3 regions of the Streptomyces sp. NPDC058086 genome follow, and region 1 is predicted to be linked to each of the others. Evidence: riboswitches for the same ligand, from Rfam matches in the RefSeq annotation. Region 1 holds a riboswitch; each other region holds the start of a gene.
What was found. A riboswitch is a leader RNA that binds a small molecule or an ion and turns the genes downstream of it on or off. The one in region 1 is predicted to bind cobalamin.
Positions count from the first base shown of each region.

Region 2: another riboswitch for cobalamin. It lies ahead of ACFVWD_RS15050 (prenyltransferase/squalene oxidase repeat-containing protein); the one in region 1 lies ahead of ACFVWD_RS16285 (CbtB-domain containing protein).
Region 3: another riboswitch for cobalamin. It lies ahead of ACFVWD_RS32085 (ABC transporter ATP-binding protein); the one in region 1 lies ahead of ACFVWD_RS16285 (CbtB-domain containing protein).

Region 1 is NZ_JBHVST010000017.1:102,668-109,778, reverse strand. It holds gene ACFVWD_RS16295 (phytanoyl-CoA dioxygenase family protein) at 1-450, opposite strand, end outside; gene ACFVWD_RS16290 (MFS transporter) at 574-1,884, shown strand; cobalamin riboswitch at 2,005-2,153, shown strand; gene ACFVWD_RS16285 (CbtB-domain containing protein) at 2,188-2,409, shown strand; gene ACFVWD_RS16280 (CbtA family protein) at 2,433-3,185, shown strand; gene ACFVWD_RS16275 (hypothetical protein) at 3,849-4,751, shown strand; gene ACFVWD_RS16270 (VOC family protein) at 4,827-5,225, opposite strand; gene ACFVWD_RS16265 (helix-turn-helix transcriptional regulator) at 5,322-6,335, shown strand; gene ACFVWD_RS16260 (SpoIIE family protein phosphatase) at 6,408-7,111, opposite strand, start outside.
Region 2 is NZ_JBHVST010000016.1:6,231-13,341, reverse strand. It holds gene ACFVWD_RS15070 (ATP-binding protein) at 1-626, opposite strand, end outside; gene ACFVWD_RS15065 (PP2C family protein-serine/threonine phosphatase) at 786-1,895, shown strand; gene ACFVWD_RS15060 (serine hydrolase domain-containing protein) at 1,974-3,164, shown strand; gene ACFVWD_RS15055 (phosphotransferase family protein) at 3,158-3,826, opposite strand; cobalamin riboswitch at 3,875-4,013, shown strand; gene ACFVWD_RS15050 (prenyltransferase/squalene oxidase repeat-containing protein) at 4,125-5,366, shown strand; gene ACFVWD_RS15045 (SCO2322 family protein) at 5,363-6,040, shown strand; gene ACFVWD_RS15040 (CbiQ family ECF transporter T component) at 6,056-7,111, shown strand, end outside.
Region 3 is NZ_JBHVST010000050.1:19,203-26,313, reverse strand. It holds gene ACFVWD_RS32090 (cytochrome P450) at 1-680, opposite strand, end outside; cobalamin riboswitch at 760-944, shown strand; gene ACFVWD_RS32085 (ABC transporter ATP-binding protein) at 1,135-1,938, shown strand; gene ACFVWD_RS32080 (methylmalonyl-CoA mutase family protein) at 2,112-3,917, shown strand; gene scpA (methylmalonyl-CoA mutase) at 3,926-6,100, shown strand; gene meaB (methylmalonyl Co-A mutase-associated GTPase MeaB) at 6,106-7,092, shown strand.

The DNA.
Region 1 (7,111 bases):
TTCGTCCGACGAGCAGGTGGGCCAGAAATACTTGTCGAAGTGCCAAGAGACAATGTTCGACTTCTCCTCGGCGATGGGCGGCTTATAGATCAGCGTGGCCTGGAAAACGCGTATTCCGGGCGTCTGTGCCAAGCGGGCGGCCACCGCCCCGATGATGGGCTTCCGTAAGATTTTCCCCATGGTTTCGTCCTGGTAGTGAATGTAATCGTTGTTGCGCTGGACTTCTCCGTCGGCGGGGGTCCAGTCGGCCAGCCGGTCCGGCCGCGTTGGAAGTGCCCGATCGCGCTGACCAGCGTAATAGCGCTCGCTCGCCTCGGTCAGGGTGTCCACTTCGGCGTCGGTGAGCAGCTTCTCGGACAAATACCAGCCACGCTCCGAGTAAAGCCGGACATCTTCCTCGGAGGGGAGCAGTTCGACTTCCTCGGCGGTAAGTCCTGAATGGTCGTACATTCCGCGACTCCTGTTACCGTAAAGGGGGTGCAACAGCGACATCGACTTGCACGGTAGCGGACCGCAGTGCGCCATGCTAGCGTTGCCGTGATTTTTTTCATGAAGACTTGACCGGGGGTTGCGGTGGCCATATTCGACAGGGATATCCGAATCCTGATCGCAGACAACAAAGACTTCCGCAACATCTGGCTGGGAGAAACCTCGGCGCATTTCGGCGGACAGCTGACCAGTTTTCTCCTACCCTTGATCGCGGTCACCCACCTCCATGCCGACGGCACGGGAGTGGGACTCGTGTCGGCGGTGCAGTTCGTCCCCGTCGTGGTGCTCTCGCTGGTCGCGGGCGTCATGGTCGACCGGTATCCGCCGCGCCGCACCCTCGTCACCGCGAGTGCCGCCCAGGGCGCGGCGCTGGCGGTGCTCGCCGCGTTCCAGGCGGCCGACGGGCTGAACTTCGGCCAACTTGTCACCGCCGCCGCCGTGATCGGTGTCGCCACCGTCTTCTACGAAGTCGCCTACCAGTCCACGCTGCCCAGGCTCCTGCCGCTGAACTCCATCGCCGCGGCCAACGGCCTGCACCAGGCGACGTATTCGGTCAGCACCCTCGCCGGTCCCGCCGCGGCCGGCTTCCTGGTCGGGCAGTTGGGGGTGTCGCCGACCCTGACGGTGGCCGCCGCGTGCTCCGCCGGTGCCGCCGTGAGCGGTCTGCTGCTGCGGGGCGTCAAGGCCCCCGAACAGCCTCGTGAGTCGGCGCTGAAGGCGATCGGCTCCGGGCTCCGCTACACATGGTCCCTGCGCCCGATCCGGGACCTGTGCGTTCAGGCCGGCCTGTCGAACCTGCACGAGAAGGCCTTTCTGACCGTCTTCCTGGTGTTCGCCGTCCGTGATCTCGACATGAGCGGCACCACGGTGGGAGTGATCACCGGCATCGGCAGTGTGGGGGCCCTGATCGGTTCGCTCTGCGCCACCCGGCTCACCCAACGCTGGGCCGTCGGCGGTGTGCTGGCCCTGGGTGCGGTGCTGGCCGCGGTGGGTCTGCTGCTCGTACCCGCCGTCAGCCGGGTCGGCGGGTACGTCGCCGTGCTCGCGTCCGTCGCCATGATGGTGAACGGCTTCGGTGTCGCACTGTTCAACGTGTTCGCCGTCAGCCTGCGGCAGGCCATTCCGCCGGAGCACCAGATCGGCGCGGTGACCGCGAGCTACCGCCTCGTCGCCCTGGGCACGCTGCCCCTGGGGGCTGTCGTCGGCGGTGCCCTGGCCGACGCCCTGTCACCCGGTACGGCCCTGTGGGCCGTCGGGGTTTCCTACCTCGTCGTCTCCTTCTGGCTCACGTTCTCCCCCCTCCGCGGGGCTCGCACGCTGGAGGAGGCACAGAAGCTCGGTCGTACGACGGACACGCCCGAGTCCCAGGACGCGGACCGGTCCCCCTCGGTCTGAGAGCGGGGCCGGGGCCCGAACTCAACTGGGTTCCGCCACCGCTGACCCGCTGTTCACTCGGGATCGGCCACCTGGTGGGAGAGGAAGATCACGCCAGGTGGCGCGGTCTTGGCCCCGCACCCGACACGCGGTACGGTCGGTGCGATATCGATGACGGCAAGACGGAAGCCGGTGGGAAACCGGCACGGTCGCGCCACTGTGAACGAGAGGCTCCAGCCCGCTGGGACCTCTCGTGAGTCAGACCCGTAGCCGTCGTCCAGTGCACCACCGAGATGGGACGCGAACTCCCGAGGAGGTTCTGCCATGGCGCAGACCGTCGCCCAGCCGACAACCACCACCCCCGTCGTTCCCGCCACGCTGCCGCTCAAGGCGATAGCTCCGTGGGCGGTCTTCTTCGGCATCCTGATGCTCGTCCTGCTGTACTTCGTCGGTGCCGAACAGGGCGCCACCTCCGTCGTCTCCGGCTCGGACGTCCACGAGTGGGTGCACGACGCCCGCCACCTTCTCGGCTTCCCCTGCCACTGACCGAGGGGAACCCCAGCACTGCCATGAACTCCGCAACGGTAAGAAATCTGCTCGTGCGGGGCATGCTGGCCGGCCTCGGTGCCGGCCTGCTCGCCCTGGTCGCCGCCTATTTCCTCGGTGAGCCGAACGTCGACAGCGCGATCAGCTTCGAGGAAGCCCACTCGCACGAGCACGAGATGGAGATCGTCTCCCGCTCCCTGCAGTCCACCGCCGGTCTCGCCACCGGCGTCCTGGTCTACGGCGTCGCCTTCGGCGGTATCGCCGCGCTGGCCTTCTCCTTCGCGCTCGGCCGCGTCGGCCGCTTCAGCCCGCGGGCGACCGCACTGCTGCTGTCCGGCTGCGCGCTGCTGGCCGTGTACGTCGTGCCGTTCCTGAAGTACCCGGCCAACCCGCCGTCGGTCGGCAACCCCGACACCATCGGCAAGCGGACCACCCTGTACTTCCTGATGATGGTGCTCAGCGTGCTCCTCGCGATCGCCGCCACCATCCTGGGCAAGCGGCTGGCACCCAGGATCGGCACCTGGTACGCCACCGTCGCCGCGGTGGCCGTCTTCGCCGTCGTGATCGGTCTGGCGTACGCGTTCCTGCCGGTCATCAACGAGGTGCCGAAGGACTTCCCCGCCACTCTGCTGTGGCGGTTCCGTCTCTCCGCGCTGGCCATCCAGACCGTCCTGTGGGGCGGATTCGGCCTGGTCTTCGGCGAGTTGGCCGAGCGGTTGCTGAATCCCAAGCCGGTGACGGCCGCCGCGAGCCGACGGGTCGCCGTTCCCAGCTGACATGACCCGACACCCGATTGAGGGCCCACGGAACCATCCGGGGGCCCTCTCGCGTTTTCCGGGCATCGACGCCGGCGCATCACGGACCTGACCGACGGAACCGAGCGATGGGGTGGGCACCACCCGGGCGAGGAACGGAGGAACCGAGTGGCCGGACGACCCCAGCCGCGCCGCATCACCCTCGGCGGCCGTGAGGCGGTCGCCCTCACGGTGGCGGAGTACGAGCAACTGATCGCCACCCGACGGTGGCTGCTTGCGCTGCGCGATAGCGGAACTGCTGCGTCGTCACCGGGACCTGGCTTCCTGAACCGTCGCGGCCGTGCGGGACCCGGTCTCGTAAGTCCCGTACGGCCGGGGTGTGTTCCGTGGAGGAACTGCGCAACCAGTGAAGGATTGACGGGAGTTGTTAAAAGTTGGAAGAATCCAGCTCGCTTCGCCGCGTCTGAAGTGAGCGAAGCGACACGAGTGGCTTGGGCGGCATGCCTTCCGCCGGTTCTTCCGCCGGTTCTTCCGTCGGTTCTTCCGCTGGTCCGTGCGCTGGTTCTTGCATCGGGTCATCCAGATCTGCCGTCCGCGTCGGTCACTCGCGCGCAATCACCTCCCACACTTTCGATTTCACAGAGGCTCATCTTGTCGCGTTCGCAACACTCCAGAACTCTGGCTGTGCTCGCCGCAACCGCATTCGCCACCGCCGCCGTGCCCTTGCTCGGCGCAGGGGTGGCCAGTGCCACGACCGCCGGGGCGTGCGAGTCCGCCACGGTCCAGTACCGCATCGTCGGCGCGGACGGAAACGTCGTGGGTGCCGACTGGACCTCGCAGGGCGGGTTCCATCTCTGGGACACCGTTCCCGGCAGCGTCCAGGTCCGGCTGGCCCCGGGTCAGACCGTCGGAGAGGGCTGCAAGTACCCGGTGTCCCTCGCCGAATACACCACCGAGGGGCCGAACTGGTACGTCTCCGGGCACCAGAGCCTGGTCGACAAGGCGACGGTCTACCTCAGTGCCGACGACGTCGCCGGTACGGACGACTCGAAGCGGACCTGGCAGAAGCTGACCGTGAAGACGCCGGACTGCTACGGCCAGATCGACCTGTACGGCGATGACGTCACCTACGACGGCAAGACGGGGGAGGGGCACGGCCCCGTGCCCTACGAGCCCGACAACGTCGTCACCCCCTACCACCTCATAGCGGCGTGGAACGGAGGCGAACAGCCGTGCACCCCCGGCCCGTCGGACTCGCCCACCCCGACGCCGTCGGAGTCGACCCCGACCACTCCCGCCACCCCGGTCACGCCCACGACTCCCGCGGGCGGACAGCCTCCCGCCGAGGAGACGACCCCGCCTCCGACCAGCCCCAAGCCCTCCACCACGCCTCCCACGACGCCGGACGTGCCCCCGCTGGAGTCGACGCCGCCCGCCACCCCCAAGCCGTCGCCCAGCGACAGCGGGCCGCCGCTGGCGGAGACGGGTGCGAGCGCGCCGGTCGGCACCATCGCGGGCGGCGCGGCCCTGGTGGTCGCCCTCGGCGCCGGGGCGGTGTACGCGTCCCGTCGCACACGCCGCTCATGACCACGGCACGAGGGGTCACCTTCGTGGCGTGGCTCAGCCCTGACAGCTGAGGCCGACAGCTCCGCCCCCGCGCTGTCAGGAAGGGAACTTCCTGACGGCGTCCGGACCGACCGGGGTGAAGAAGTTGACGAGGTTGCCGTCGGGGTCGCGGAACAGCAGCGAACGGTTGCCCCAAGGCATGGTGGTGGGCTTGTTGACGAAGTCCTCCACGAAGCCGGTCAGGTTCTCGTACACACCGTCCACGTCGTCGACGAGGAACTCGATGATCACGGAACGGTTGTCGGAGGGGCGGGCGGCGTCAGGCGCGAACAGCGGCACGGTGCGGATGCCGGCGATCGCGAGAGTGGCTGACGCCGTCCTGAGCTCGGCGAAGTCCTGGTGGGACCAGCTCGCCCGCGTGCCGGTCGCGCGCTCGTAGAAGTCGACGAGGCGTGCGACATCGCCCGTGATGACACGGATCGAGACGAAGTTCACGGTGGTCTCCCGGTGAGTTCGGTGGGATTCGTACTCACGGAGGCTAGGAGAGATAGCGGACACATTCCGCCCGGTATTGCGGGGATACTTCTGAGCATGCCCAGGCCCACAGCTCGCGTGCTCACCCTGCTGGAGCTCCTGCAGTCGGGCGGCATCAGGACAGCTGCCGAACTCGCCGAGAGGCTCGACGTCGACGAACGCACCGTGCGGCGGTACGTGGACCACCTGGTCGACCTCGACGTGCCGGTCGAATCGGTGCGCGGCCGCTACGGCGGGTACCGGCTCGCCCCCGGCCACCGCATGCCTCCGCTCATGCTCGGCGACGACGAAGCGCTGGCCGTGCTGCTCGGCCTGATCACCGGTCGCCGAGTCGGACCGCCGACGACCGCGGGCACCGCCCATGAGACGGCCACGGCCAAGATCCGGCGGGTCCTGCCCAAACGCCTCGCCCGAAGGCTCGACGCCGTGCTCGACTCCCTCGCCTTCACCGCTCCGCCCGACGAGACAACCGCACCGCAGAGCGCGGTCCTGCTCTCGGTGGCCGACGCGATCCGCCATCGCCGGCCGGTCTCGATCCGGTACACCGCCGCAGACGGCCGGTACAGCGTCCGCACGGTGCACCCGTACGGGCTCGTCGTCCACTCGGGTCGGTGGTACGTGACCGGCGCGGAGCCCGAGAGCGGCGAGGGCCGCACGTTCCGGCTCGACCGCATCGCGGACGCGAGGGCCCTGCCCGGCTCCTTCGAGCCGCCCGCGGGACTCGATCCGGCGCAGCGCGTTCTGTCCGGATTCGCCGAGGCGCCGTACCGGCACGAAGTGATCCTGTGGATCCGGGGGACGGCCGAGCAGATCCACGTCCGGCTGCCGGCAAGCGTCGCGACCGTCGAGGAGCCGCCGCCGGCGGGCCGCGAGGACGGTGATTCCGAGCCCTGGTCGCGTGTCCGGTTGCGTGTGGAACGGCTCGACTGGTTGCCTCCGGTGCTCGCGTCGCTCGATCGGCCCTTCGTGATCGAGCGACCGGACGAGCTCCGCGATCTCGTCGTCGCGCTCGCCGACCGGCTCGTGAACTCCGCCAGGCGGCGTCCGCCCGACGTAGGACCGGTGCCGTGAGCCCGCCACGACCACTACGACCACCACGACCACCTCGGTCGGCGCCGGTGCCGGCGCGGGGGCGTCCTGCTGTCAGGAGGGCAGTGGCTGTTCGGCCCAGATGGTCTTGCCGGTGGGGGTCTGGCGACTGCCCCAGCGCTCGGCGACCTGGGCAACCAGCAGCAGTCCGCGACCGCCCTCGTCGAAGACCCGGGCTCGGCGCATGTGCGGGGCGGTGCTGCTGCCGTCGGACACCTCGCAGATGAGCGTGGAGTCGCGGATGAGCCGTAGCTGGATCGGCGCCTCGCCGTAGCGGATGGCGTTGGTGACCAGTTCGCTGACGATCAGTTCGGTGGCGAACGCCGTTTCGCCCAGCCCCCACGCGACCACCTGCTCGCCCGCCACCTTGCGGGCCCCGGCGACGGCCGCGGGGTCCCGCGGCAGGTGCCAGGTCCGCATCCGCCGGGCGCCGAGCGCGGAGGTACGGGCCAGGAGCAGGACGATGTCGTCGGCGGGACGGCCGCTCAGCACGGTCCTCAGCACCTGGTCACAGGTCTCCTCCAGCGTGTCGGCCGGACTGCTGAGCGCCCGGCGCAGCAGTTCGAGCCCGACGCCGATGTCCCGGTCGGCGGCCTCGACCAGGCCGTCGGTGTAGAGAGCGAGGAGGCTTCCCTCGCCGAGCTCCACCTCGGCGGACTCGTACGGCAGGCCGCCGAGGCCGAGCGGCGGCCCGGCGGGCAGGTCCAGAAACCGCACGGTGCCGTCCGCGGTGACCAGGGCGGGCGGCGGGTGCCCGG
Region 2 (7,111 bases), on a different contig from region 1:
CGGCAGACGGCCTCCACGGTGGGGCGGTTGATGTCGTCGAGGGTGAAACCGGTGTTGGTGGCGCGGTCGGCGAACAGGGTGACCGCGTCGTCGGCGATCGGCAGCGGGTCCAGGGTCAGCACGAGTTCGCCGGGCAGTCCGAGCGGTTCGCGGCTGGTGACGAGGACGCGCAGGCCGGGGAGGGCGGGCAGCAGGGTCTCGACGAGTGCGGCGCACTCCGCGAGGACGTGTTCGCAGGAGTCGAGCACCAGCAACAGCCTTTTGTCCTCGGCCCATTCGGCCACCACCTCGGTGACGGGACCGGTGGACTGGTCGGCGAGCCGCAGCGCCTCCACGACGGCAAGGCCGACCAGGCCCGCGGTGTGCAGGGGGGAGAGTTCCACCAGCCAGACGCCGTCGGGGTAGGCCTCCTGGACCCGGCCCAGGGCGCGCAGGGCGAGCCGGGTCTTGCCGACTCCGCCGACGCCGACGACGCTCAGGAGCCGGTATATGCCCACCGAGGAGTCCAACTCCGCCTCCAGCCAGTGGAGTTCCTCCCGTCGCCCGACGAAGCTGTGCGTCTCGGGCGGCAGATTGCCGGGCCCGCCGCCGGTCGGATGCGTCGGCTCGGTCGTTTTGTCGGACACAACAACCAGTCTGGACGGATCACACCGGCTCCGGCGGCTGTCCGAGAACTCGGACAGAAGAGCGTCGGCACCACGACAGTTCCGGGCACCTTTCGACGAGATGCGATCAACTCCCTGTTGGTGAGGGTGCGGCGGTCGATGTTCGGAGATCGTCGGGTGATGGGCACGAAGGAGCAGGGTCAGCGAGATCGTCGAGAACACCAAGAAGACCGAGGACATCAAGAACAGTGGGAGCGGCGGGCGCTGCTCGCGCCGCTCGTCACCTGTCTGCTGATCGCCGTGCCGGATCTGCTCTTCGACCAGGTACCGCCGCTCATCACCCTGCTGCTCATCGGCCCGCTGCTGGCCTGCGCCCGGCTCGGCGTCCGGCACACCGTGCTGGTGTGCTGCTGGTCGGCGGTCCTGGGCCTGGCCATGGGGATCGGCAACGACGAGGTGCCGAGCACCGGCTTCGGCATCCGCTGGGGCGGACTCCTCGTCGGCTGCGCGCTCACCGTGTACGCGGCCCGGCAGCGCGACCGCCTCCGCGACCGGCTGGCGCGGGCCCGCGAGGTGGCCCGGGTCACCCAGACGGCGATCCTGCGGCCCATCTCCCGCACCTTCGACGGCACCCGGGTCTGTACCCGGTATCACAGCGCCTCCCACGAATCGACCGTCGGTGGCGACCTGTACGACGTCGCGGTGACGCCGTACGGCCTGCGGGTCCTCGTCGGCGACGTACGCGGCCACGGCGTCGAGGGGCTCCGGCTGACCGCCGGCACCATCACGGCCTTCCGTGAACTCGCCTACACCGCACCGGACCTGGTGACCCTCACCACCGAACTCGACGCCCTCCTCACCCCCGAGCTGGGCCCCGAGGACTTCGTCACCGCGGTGCTCGCCGAGTTCGCGCCCGGCGAGGTGCGGCTCGTCAACTGCGGCCATCCGCCCCCGCTGCGCTCCGGCCACCGCATCGAACTCCTCGAACCCCTCGTCCCCACACCGCCGTTGGGCCTCGATCCCGACCCGCGCCAGTACCGCGTACGGCTCCAGCCCGGCGACCGGCTGCTCCTCTACACCGACGGCCTCACCGAGGCCCGTGACCCGGAGGGCGCCCCGTTCCCCCTCCTCGGCGAGGCGGCGCTCGCCCTGCGCGAGCCGCTCCCCGACGAGGCCCTGCGGTCCCTGCACGCCCGCCTGCTCGCCCACACCGGCACCGCCCTCGCCGACGATCTCGCCCTGGTGCTGTGCCAGCCCACGGAGGCGACGGTTCCGGCGCCCGTGCCGTGACCGATGATTCCGCGACGCGACGGGAGTCGTAGATACCGAAGCAGCACCCCCCAGAAAGGCCGACCGATGCCGAAGCCGATGCCGAACCCGTTGCCGAAGCCGGACCCGAACCCCAGGTCGGCGAGCGGCCTGCACGACCTCCTGAAGGCGTACGTCGACGAGGGCAAGGTGCCCGGAGCCGTGGGCCTGGTGGCCCGCGGCGACACGGTCGAGGTCCGGGCCGTCGGCACCGTCGACGTCGAGGGCAGCGCCCCGATGGCCAGGGACTCGATCTTCCGTATCGCCTCGATCAGCAAGCCGATCACCGCGGCGGCGGTGATGATGCTGATCGAGGACGGGGAGATCGCGTCGGACGATCCGGTCGACACCTGGCTCCCGGAGCTGGCGAAGCCGATGGTCGTACGGACCCCGTCGAGTCCGGTCGAGGACGTGGTCCCGGCCGCCCGTCCCCTCACCGTCGCCGACCTGCTCTCCTCCCGGGCGGGCTGGGGCTTCCCGTCCGACTTCACACTGCCGCAGGTCCAGGCGCTGTTCGAGGTCCAGAAGGACGGCCGCGAACCGCAGGGCTTCCCGGCGCCGGACGCATGGCTGGCGGACCTGTCCCGGATCCCGCTGCTGTACCAGCCGGGCGAGGCCTGGCTGTACGGCACCTGCTCCGACCTCCAGGGCGTGCTGGTCTCCCGGGTCACGGGCCGTTCACTGCCGGAGTTCCTGGCCGAGCGGATCTTCGAGCCGCTCGGCATGACCGACACGGCGTTCGAGGTACCGGCCGCCAAGCGCGACCGCTTCACCAGCTCCTACCGCACCGCGCCCGACGGCCATGGTCTCGAACTGGCCGACGCGCCCGACGGTCAGTGGAGCCGCGTGCCGCCGTTCCCCTCCGGCGGGGGTGGACTCGTCTCGACCGCCGACGACTGGCTGGCCTTCGCCCGGCTGCTCCTCGCGGGCGGCACCACGGCCGAGGGCCACCGGCTCCTCTCCCGCGCCTCGGTACGGCAGATGACCACCAACCACCTCACCCGGCCGCAGCGCGAGATCGGCGCGCTCTTCATGGAGGGCCAGGGCTGGGGTTACGGCGCCCAGGTCGACATCGCGCCCACCGACCCCTGGAACGTCCCGGGCCGCTACGGCTGGAGTGGCGGCACCGGCACCACCGGCCACCTCGTCCCCGCCACCGGCACCGTCACCCTGCTCCTCACCCAGGTGGCCATGGAGAACCCGACGCCGACCCCGCTGATGCGCGACTTCTGGCGCCGCACCGCTCAGTGAAGCAGCGTCCGGATCAACTCCTCGGCATCCGCGAGGAGTCGGACCTCATGTGCGCTCATGGTCGGATTGGCGGCCCGGCGCACCCGCGCCTCCACAAGCCCCTCCCGCGTCACCCGGTCCGCGTTCCCGTCGAGCATCGCGACCAGCGTCTCGCGGGCCAGCTCCGCGTGGACCTCAGCGCCGACGGCGACCTGGGCGAGGATCACGGCGGACATGCCCCAGTCCAGACCGGGCGGCCCGTCCTCGGCGTTGGACCAGTCGATGACCTTCGGGCCGTCCGGGGTGAGCATCACGTTGTCCGGGTGCAGATCCAGGTGCAGTACGCGGACGCCTGAGTCACCGGAGCCCCGGCCGGGCACGGCGTGCAGCGCGCGCAGCAGCCCGGCAAGCACGCCACCGCCCTCCCGCGCGCCGATCTCCCCCGCCTCGAACGCCGCCAGCATGGTCGGCCCCGAAAGCCGCTCCATCACCATCTCGGTCCGGCTCGCCGCCCGCACGGCAGGCACCGGATATCCGTGCCCCCGCACGTACTCCATCACCGCCGCCTCGGCCGCCGCGTCCCCCCACCCGTCCCGATCCCGGCGCACCACCCAGCCCCGCTCCCCCTCCACCTCGAAGACATCCGCCGAACGCCCCGAACCGATCAGTCTCCCCGTCCCCATGCCGCCGAACCTATCCACCGTCACAGCCACTCCTCAGGCGATTCCTACGGGCCGGTACAGTAAGCAGGTCGTCATCACACCCGTACGCGGAGAAGCCGGTGCAATTCCGGCGCTGACCCGCAACCGTGAACCGCCCGCGCGAAGCCGCAGGGTGGTGAGCCGGATCGCCTCGTCCGGGACGTGACCGGCTCGTGCCACCGGCAGCCCGCCGGTGGCCGGCACCGTCGAGGGACACGGGGCCGGAGCCGCTCGGGGCCAAGCCTGCGCCCGGTGCTGCCCGGCTCCCGCAGGGAGAGTCATGATTGTTCGCCGCAGCGCCGCGGTACTGGCCGCCACCGTAGTGATCGGTACGGCCCTGGCCCCGGCCGCCGTGGCCGAAGGCGCCTCGCCTTCGCCTGCCCCGGCGATACCCTCCGGCCTCTACGGCACCACCGACCCCACCTACGACGGTGTCTGGCGGCAGTCCCTCGCGCTGCTCGCCCAGCACACCGTCGGTGTGAAGCCCGCGGCGAAGGCCGTCGACTGGCTGGCCGGGCAGCAGTGCGCGAACGGGGCGTTCGCGGCGTACCGCGCCGACGCGTCGGCGAAGTGCGACGCCAAGACGATGGTCGACACCAACAGCACCTCGGCGGCCGTGCAGGCCCTCGCCGCGCTCGGCGGCCACGGCGGCGAGACGGGCAAGGCCGTCGCATGGCTGAAGTCCGTACAGAACAAGGACGGCGGCTGGGGCTACACGGCGGGCGGCGCGAGCGACGCGAACTCCACGTCCGTGGTGATCGGGGCGCTGGCGGCGGTGGGCAAGAAGCCGGCGGACGTCTCCAAGGACGGCAAGTCGCCGTACGACGCCCTCGTGAAGCTGTCGATCCCGTGCGGCGGGGCCGACGGGGGCGCGTTCGCCTACCAGCCGGACAAGAAGGGCAAGCTCGCGGCCAACGCGGACGCGACGGCGGCGGCCGTGGTCGGAGCCCTGGGCAAGGGCCTCGCCGGTGAGCCCCTGAAGCCCGTGGCCGACCCCCTCTCCTGCAAAGCCGCCACCGGCGCCGAACAGGCGGCCCGGAACGGCGCCGCGTACCTCGTCAAGGCGCTCGCCAAGGACCAGCACCTCACGTCGACGATGCCCGGCGCCAAGGACCAGCCGGACTACGGCAACACGGCGGACGCGGTCGTCGCGCTCGCGACCGCCGGGCACGGCGACAAGGCGGCCGACGCGTTGCGCTGGCTGGAGGCCCACTCCGCGCAGTGGGCCGAGCAGTCCGGACCCGCCGCGTACGCGCAGCTCGTCCTCGCCGCCGACGCGGCGACGTTCGACCCGCGCGACTTCGGTGGCCGGGACCTCGTCAAGCAGCTCAACGCCACCGGCCCCGCGCCCGCGTCCCTCCCGGCCGAGCCCACGGCCTCCGCATCCGCGTCCGCCGCGGAAGCCGCGAAGAAGAAGGACGACAGCGGCGTCAGCGTCTGGTGGATCATCGGCGTCGGTCTCGTCGGCGGCATCGGCATCGGCTTCCTGATCAGCGCCCGGAACAAGAAGCAGCAGCCGTGAGCCGCCGTCGGACGTGCGCACTGGTCCTGTCCCTGCTCCTGCTCGTACTCGGCGGCGCGGGACAGGCCCAGGCCGTCGGCTACCGCTACTGGTCGTTCTGGGACCTGACCGGCGGGAAGTGGACGTACGCGACGCAGGGCCCGTCGACCGCGCGGCCGTCCGACGGCGACGTGCAGGGCTTCCGTTTCGCGGTGAGCGCGGACTCGCAGGACGCCTCCAAGCCGCGCGGCGACGCCGACTTCGCGTCCATCTGCGCGAAGACGCCCGCCCGGGCGGGCCACAAGCGGGTGGCCCTCGTCATCGACTCCGGCACGACCGCGGACGCCCCGGGCGGCGAGACGCCGCCCGCACCGCGGACGGTCTGTGCCCGCGTCCCCGCCGACGCGACCACGGCCGAGGCGCTCGCGACGGTCGCCAAGCCCCTCCGGTACGACACCAACGCCCTCCTGTGCGCCATCGCGGGCTACCCCGGAACAGGCTGCGGCGACCAGGTCGCGACGTCACACACCGCGCCTTCCACCACCGCGAAAGCCACCTCGAAAGCCAACGCCAAGGCCGACGCCAAGTCCGAGCCGGACCGGCACGGCCCGTCGCTCGGCCTGCTCGCGGGAGTCGTCGCGGTCGCCGCTCTCGGCGGGGCGGCGGTCTGGCAGACCCGCCGCCGCCGGCCCTGAGTACGGCGACCGACGATGACACGCGCGCCGAAGGCACACCGTTCCAACGCCCTCCCCCCAGGAGCCTGGTGGATCTGGGCCCTGGGCCTGGGAACCGCCGCCTCCCGCACCACCAACCCCCTCCTGCTCGCCCTCCTCATAGCCGTGGCCGGCTATGTGGTGGCCGCCCGCCGGACCGACGCCCCCTGGGCCCGCTCCTACACCGCGTTCGTCAGACTCGGCATCGCCGTCCTCGGCATCCGGCTGGCGTTCGCCGTCTTCCTCGGCTCCCCCATCCCCGGCACCCACCTCCTCGTCACCCTCCCCGAACTCCCCCTCCCCCACTGGGCCCAGGGCATCCGTATCGGCGGCCGGGTCACCGCCGAGGGCCTGCTGTTCGCGCTGTACGACGGCCTGAAACTGGCCACCCTCCTCATCTGCGTCGGCGCGGCGAACGCCCTCGCGAACCCGGCACGGCTGCTGAAGTCACTCCCGGGCGCCCTGTACGAGGCGGGCGTCGCGGTGGTCGTCGCGCTGACGTTCGCGCCGAACCTGATCGCGGACGGCCGGCGACTGCGCGCCGCCCGCCGTCTGCGCGGCCGCCCCGACCGTGGTCTGCGCGGCCTGCTGCATGTCGGACTCCCCGTCCTGGAGGGCGCGTTGGAGCGTTCGGTCGCCCTCGCGGCGGCGATGGACGCCCGCGGCTACGGCCGCACCGCCGAGGTACCGCCCGCCGTCCGCCGTACGACCACCGCCTTGACGCTGGGCGGTCTGCTCGGCGTCTGCGCGGGCACGTACGGAGTGCTGACCGCCGAGGGCGGCACCTACGGCCTGCCCGTGCTGCTCGCCGGAGTGGCCGCGGCGCTCGGCGGGCTGTGGCTGGGCGGGCGCCGCTCGGTCCGTACGCGCTACCGCCCGGACGTGTGGGGCGTACGGGCCTGGCTGGTGGCGGGTTCCGGAGCCGCGGTCGCCACCGGACTGATCGTCTCCGCCACGTACGACGCCGCGGCCCTGAGCCCCGGCGTCCTCCCGCTGACCGCTCCCGACCTGCCCCTGTGGCCCGCGGCGGCGATCCTGCTCGGCCTGCTCCCC
Region 3 (7,111 bases), on a different contig from region 1:
CCGAACATCAGCACCGCGGCGTTGGACGCCACTTCTGGCAGCGCCAGCCGCTCGGCGGCGGCGCCCAGGAGCGAAGTCGCGCCCCCATCGGCGACGGTGGCTTCGACAGCGGCCCGTAGCCGCGCGTACGCCTCGGCGCCCGCGGGTGCCGCCTCGTGTCCGGCGGTGATGTCCGAGACCGACCGCACGATGGAGTCGTACCAGGAGAGCACCGTGTCCGCGGTGGTGCCGACCAGTCCGAGCGCCTCGGTCACGACGGCGACGGCGAGCGGGCCGGCGAAGGCACGTCGCAGTTCGACGGCGCCCGCCGGTTCCAGCGCGGTGATGAGCCGGTCGGTCTCCCGCTCGATGAACGAGGCGAAGCCGTCGCGTACTTCCCTGGGCCGGAAGGGAGCGGAGAAGGGCTCACGGTGGCGTGCGTGCTCGTCACCGTCCAGGGACAGCATGCTCGGGCCGACGACCTGTGCGGTGGAGAACCGGGGGTCGTCGACGGTGAAGGTCACGGGGTCCCGCATCACGCTCAGCGCGAGATCGCGACGGGTCACCAGCCAGCCGTCCAGCTCGGGCAGCCAGGAAACGGGCTCATGCGCACGGAGCCGGGCCAGTCGCGGATGCGGATCCGCGGCGAGTTCGGCGAGCGTGGTCGCGGCACCGAGCGGGAAGGAGCCGACGGCGCTCATCGCAAGCCTTGGCCGGGCACGGGGAATTGGATCACAGCCAAGGCTAACAATCGTGCTGAAGGCGAGGCCGATGGGGGCGCGATAATTTACCGAGGCCAGTCAAGGGAATCCGGTGTGAATCCGGAGCTGACGCGCAGCGGTAAGGGTGACGGGCCGGGGCAACACGAAGCCACTGGACGGCGGTCTTACGTGACCGGAGTCCGGGAAGGCGCCTCGTCCGGGCGATCCCGAGTCCGAAGAGCTGCTGGCGGACCGTACGAACGGGCCCCGCGCCTGGGCCCTCGGCGCCAGAGGATGTCCCGTGCCCGTTGCGCGCCCAGCCCGCCGCTGTGCCCTGCTCCTGTCCGGGGCCCTGTTGCTGACCGCTTGTGGCGGCGGCTCGTCCGCCGACGGGAGCAAGTCGCCGAAATCCACCGCTGCGGTGTCGCTCGACAACTGCGGCCGGAAGGTCGCGATCGCCTCCGCGCCGAAGCGGGCCGCGCTCGGTGCCGACCGTGTCTCCCGCACCGTCGCCGGGCGGCTGATCCTGGGCGGCGTCGATCTGACGTCCCTTCCTGGATCCATCACGGGTCTGCTCGGCCCCAACGGCTCCGGCAAGTCCACCCTGCTGCGTCTGCTCGCAGGTGTCCTCACTCCCGCCTCCGGCGTCGTCACCCTCGACGGGCATCCGCTCGGCGACCTCGGCCGCCGGGCCGTCGCCCGGCGCGTCGCCGTCGTCGAACAGCAGGTCGACACCCTGGACGACCTGACCGTGCTCGACGTCGTACGTCTTGGCCGCATCCCTCACCGACGCGCCTGGTCGCCCTCGACTCCGGCCGATGAGAGGGCCGTTCGCACCGCGCTGGAGCGTACGGACCTGACCGACAAGGCCGACCGCTCCTGGCACACGCTCTCGGGCGGCGAACGCCGGCGCGTCCAGATCGCCCGCGCGCTCGCCCAGGAACCACGCGAACTCCTTCTCGACGAACCCACCAACCACCTCGACATCCAGCAGCAGCTCGACCTGCTGGCCCTGATCGCGGAACTTCGCGTCACCAGCGTTGCCGCCCTGCACGACCTCAACCTCGCGGCCATGTACTGCGACCGGATCGTCGTCCTCGGGCAGGGCCGGGTCGTCGCCTGCGGCACCCCGGCGAAGACGCTCACCGAGGCCCTGATCGCCGACGTCTACGGCGTACGAGCCACCGTCACGGTCACGAGCGAAGGCACGGGCGACCGCCCCCACGTACGGTTTCCGGGAACACTCCCCGGCCGCTGAGACCATCAGGGCAGCGCAGGTCGTCCTCCTCGCTCCACGGCACCCGGCACTGTCCGCGATCCATGTGATGCCGTAGTACGAACACGGCCTGTTGATCAAGACCACCCCTGGGAGGTCAAGGTCACAGCCGCGTCCTCTGCTGCTCACCTGCGGATCTGGCCTAACATCCGAGCATGACGGTCCTGCCTGACGACGGGCTCTCGCTGGCCGCCGAGTTCCCTGACGCGACCCATGAGCAGTGGCAACGCCTGGTTGAAGGCGTCCTGCGAAAGTCGGGCAAGGAAGTCTCGGGCGCAGCAGCGGAAGACGCCCTGTCCACCACGCTGGAGGACGGGCTTCGCGCCCGGCCCCTGTACACCGCGGACGACTCCGCGCCCGATCCCGGCCTGCCCGGTTTCGCTCCCTTCGTACGGGGCGGGCGCCCCGAGGGCAACACCCTCGGCGGCTGGGACGTACGCCAGCAGCACACGGCCGCCGACGGGGCGGCAGTCCTCGCGGACCTGGAGAACGGCGTCACCTCGCTCTGGCTGGTCGCCGGTGCGGGCGGCATCGCGGTGTCCTCGCTCGACCGCGTCCTCGACGGCGTCTATCTCGATCTGGCGCCCGTCGTCCTCGACGCGGGACGTGAAGTCGAGCCCGCCGCACGCGAGTTGCTACGGCTCTACCAGGAGCGCGGGGTCGCCAAGGAGGCGGCGCGCGGCAACCTGGGAGCCGACCCGCTGGGCCACGAGGCCCGTACCGGAGACGGCGGGTTCGACTTCGCGCCCGTCGCCGCTCTCGCGGGGCTGTGCGCCGAGGAGTACCCGGGGCTGCGGGCGCTGACCGTGGACGCGCTGCCGTACCACGAGGCCGGCGGCTCGGCCGCGCAGGAGCTGGGCGCCTCGCTGGCGACCGGTGTCGCCTATCTGCGGCAGTTGACCGAGGCCGGGCTGAGTGTCGAACAGTCCTGTGGGCAGCTGGAGTTCCGGTACGCGGCCACCGCCGACCAGTTCCTGACCATCGCCAAGTTGCGGGCGGCGCGCCGGCTCTGGGCGCGGGTGACCGAGGTCTGCGGGGCCCCGGCCGGGCAGGTGCAGCACGCGGTGACCTCGCCGGTGATGATGTCCCGCCGCGACCCGTGGGTGAACATGCTGCGCACGACGGTCGCCACGCTGGCCGCCGGGGTGGGCGGCGCCGACGCCGTCACCGTGCTGCCCTTCGACCACGCGCTCGGCCTGCCGGACGCGTTCGCCCGGCGGATCGCCCGCAACACCTCGACGATCCTGGTCGAGGAGTCACATCTGTCCCGGGTGATCGATCCGGCGGGCGGCTCCTGGTACGTGGAGCGGCTCACGGACGAACTCGCCCACGCGGGCTGGGAGTTCTTCCAGCGGATCGAGGGGGAGGGTGGCCAGGCGGCGGCCCTGCGCTCCGGCCGGCTCGGCCAGGACCTCGCCCACACCTGGGAGGCGCGCAGCGCGAAGCTCGCCAAGCGGCGCGAACCCGTCACCGGGGTCAGCGAGTTCCCGAACCTCGCCGAGCGCCTCGTAGAACGCGCAGCCGCCCCCGTTCCGCCGTCCGGCGGGCTGCCGCGGGTGCGGCGCGACGAGGCGTTCGAAGCGCTGCGGGCCCGCTCCGACGCCCACCTGGCGGCGACCGGTTCCCGGCCGCGGATCTTCCTGGCCGCCCTCGGCCCGGCCGCCGCGCACACCGCCCGCCTCACCTTCGCCTCGAACCTGTTCCAGGCGGGTGGCATCGAGCCCGTCACCGAGGGCGCCTTCGAGGACAGCGGTGCCACCGAGGTCTGTCTGTGCTCCAGCGACACGCTGTACGAGGAGCGGGCCGCGGAGGTCGCCGGGGCGCTGAAGGCGACGGGCGCCGGGCATGTGTTCCTCGCGGGCCGTCCCGGGCAGTATCCGGATGTCGATGCCTATGTCTTCGCGGGGTGCGACGCCGTCGCCGTGCTCTCCGCCACCCTCGACCGTATGGGAGTGTCCTGATGGCAGCGATGGGAATCCCCGACTTCTCCGGGATCGGGCTGGGGGTCCCGAAGGCCGACGGCGGGAGCGACGAGTGGCGCGGCGCCGTCAAGAAGGCCACGGGCGGGGCCGATCTCCTGTGGGAGACCCCGGAGGGCATCGCGGTCGAGCCGCTGTACACCGGGCAGGACCTGGAGGGCCTGGACTTCCTCGGCACCTACCCGGGCATCGCCCCGTATCTGCGCGGCCCGTACCCGACGATGTACGTCAACCAGCCCTGGACGATCCGTCAGTACGCGGGCTTCTCCACGGCCGAGGAGTCCAACGCCTTCTACCGGCGGAATCTCGCGGCCGGACAGAAGGGCCTGTCCGTCGCCTTCGACCTGCCCACCCACCGCGGCTACGACAGCGACCACCCGCGGGTGACCGGTGACGTCGGCATGGCGGGCGTGGCGATCGACTCGATCTACGACATGCGGCAGCTCTTCGACGGCATCCCGCTGGACAAGATGACCGTGTCGATGACGATGAACGGCGCCGTGCTGCCGGTGCTCGCGCTTTACATCGTGGCGGCGGAGGAACAAGGCGTACCGCCCGAGAAGTTGGCCGGGACCATCCAGAACGACATCCTCAAGGAGTTCATGGTCCGCAACACCTACATCTATCCGCCGAAGCCGTCGATGCGGATCATCTCCGACATCTTCGCCTTCACCTCGCAGCGGATGCCGCGCTACAACTCCATCTCCATCTCCGGCTACCACATCCAGGAGGCTGGTGCGACGGCCGACCTGGAGCTGGCGTACACGCTGGCCGACGGGGTGGAGTACATCCGGGCGGGACGGGCGGCGGGGATGGACGTGGACGCGTTCGCGCCCCGGCTCTCCTTCTTCTGGGCGATCGGCATGAACTTCTTCATGGAGATCGCCAAGATGCGGGCCGCCCGGCTGCTGTGGGCGAAGCTGGTCAGGCAGTTCGACCCGCAGAACGCCAAGTCCCTTTCCCTGCGCACCCATTCGCAGACCTCCGGCTGGTCACTGACCGCGCAGGACGTGTTCAACAACGTGACGCGTACGTGTGTGGAGGCGATGGCGGCGACGCAGGGCCACACCCAGTCGCTGCACACCAACGCCCTCGACGAGGCGCTCGCCCTGCCCACCGACTTCTCGGCGCGCATCGCCCGCAACACACAGCTCCTCATCCAGCAGGAGTCGGGCACGACCCGGGCGATCGACCCGTGGGGCGGCAGCGCGTACGTCGAGAAGCTGACGTACGACCTCGCGCGCCGGGCCTGGCAGCACATCGAGGAGGTCGAGGCGGCGGGCGGCATGGCGCAGGCCATCGACGCCGGTATCCCGAAGCTGAGGGTGGAGGAGGCCGCGGCCCGCACCCAGGCCCGGATCGACTCAGGACGCCAGCCGGTCATCGGCGTGAACAAGTACCGGGTGGAGACCGACGAGCAGATCGACGTCCTCAAGGTCGACAACTCCTCCGTACGCACCCAGCAGATCGAGAAGCTGCGGCGGCTGCGCGCGGAGCGCGACGAACAGGTCTGCCAGGACGCGCTGCACGCCCTGACGCGGGCCGCCGAAGGAACCGGCAATCTCCTGGAGTTGGCGGTGAACGCGGCCCGCGCGAAGGCCACCGTCGGTGAGATCTCCGACGCGCTGGAGAAGGTGTACGGGCGGCATTCGAGCCAGATCCGTACGATCTCGGGTGTGTACCGCACCGAAGCCGGCGAGTCGCCGTCCGTCGAACGCACCCGCACCCTGGTGTCCTCCTTCGAGGAGGCCGAGGGCCGTCGGCCCCGCATCCTGGTCGCCAAGATGGGCCAGGACGGGCACGACCGCGGCCAGAAGGTGATCGCCACCGCCTTCGCCGACCTCGGCTTCGACGTCGACGTCGGCCCGCTGTTCCAGACCCCGGGCGAGGTGGCACGCCAGGCCGTCGAGGCGGACGTGCACATCGTCGGGGTGTCCTCGCTGGCCGCCGGACACCTCACCCTCGTACCGGCGTTGAAGGAGCAGCTCGCGGAGGAGGGCCGGGAGGACATCATGATCGTGGTCGGCGGGGTGATTCCGCCGCAGGACGTGCCCACGCTCCTGGAGATGGGTGCGGCGGCCGTCTTCCCGCCCGGGACGGTGATCCCGGACGCGGCGTACGACCTGGTGCAGCGGCTGTCCGCCGACCTCGGCCACGACCTCTGACCCCCATGGCGATCGACCTCGGCACCTATGTGAAGGGCGTACTCGACGGGAAGCGGGCGCTGGTGGCACGCGCCATCACGCTCGTGGAGTCGACGAAGCCCCAACACCGCGCTCTGGCACAGGAGTTGCTGACCGAGCTGCTGCCGCACAGTGGGAAGGCGCGGCGGATCGGGATCAGCGGCGTACCCGGTGTGGGCAAGTCGACGTTCATCGACGCGTTCGGCACGCTGCTCACCTCGCTCGGGTACCGGGTCGCGGTGCTTGCCGTCGACCCGTCCTCCAGCCGGACCGGCGGTTCGATCCTGGGCGACAAGACGCGCATGGAACGCCTGGCCGTCGACCCGGCGGCCTTCGTACGCCCCTCCCCCACCGCGGGCACGCTCGGCGGGGTCGCCAAGGCGACCCGCGAGTCGATCGTGGTGATGGAGGCGGCCGGCTACGACGTGGTCCTGGTGGAAACGGTCGGCGTCGGCCAGTCCGAGACCGCCGTCGCGAACATGGTCGACTCCTTCCTGCTCCTGACTCTGGCCCGCACCGGCGACCAACTGCAGGGCATCAAGAAGGGCGTCCTGGAACTGGCGGACGTCATCGCGGTCAACAAGGCGGACGGACCGCACGAGCGGGACGCCCGGGGCGCGGCACGGGAGCTGGCGGGCGCGCTGCGGCTGATGCATCCCGCCGACGCCGCCTGGACCCCGCCGGTACTGAGCTGCAGCGCCCGTGAGTCGACCGGCCTGGACACGGTCTGGGAGCGCCTCGAACAGCACCGCACGCTCCTCGCCTCCACCGGCCGCCTCGCCGCCAAGCGCCGCGACCAGCAGGTGGACTGGACGTGGACGATGGTCCGCGACGAACTCCTCGGCCGCCTGCACGCCGACACGGCCGTACGCGCCCTCGCCCCGGGCCTCGAACAGCAGGTGCGGGACGGGGAGTTGACGGCCACGCTGGCCGCCGAGCGCATCCTGCGGGTGTTCGGCGGCGAGCGCGGCTGAACCGTGGGCGAGGGCGCAT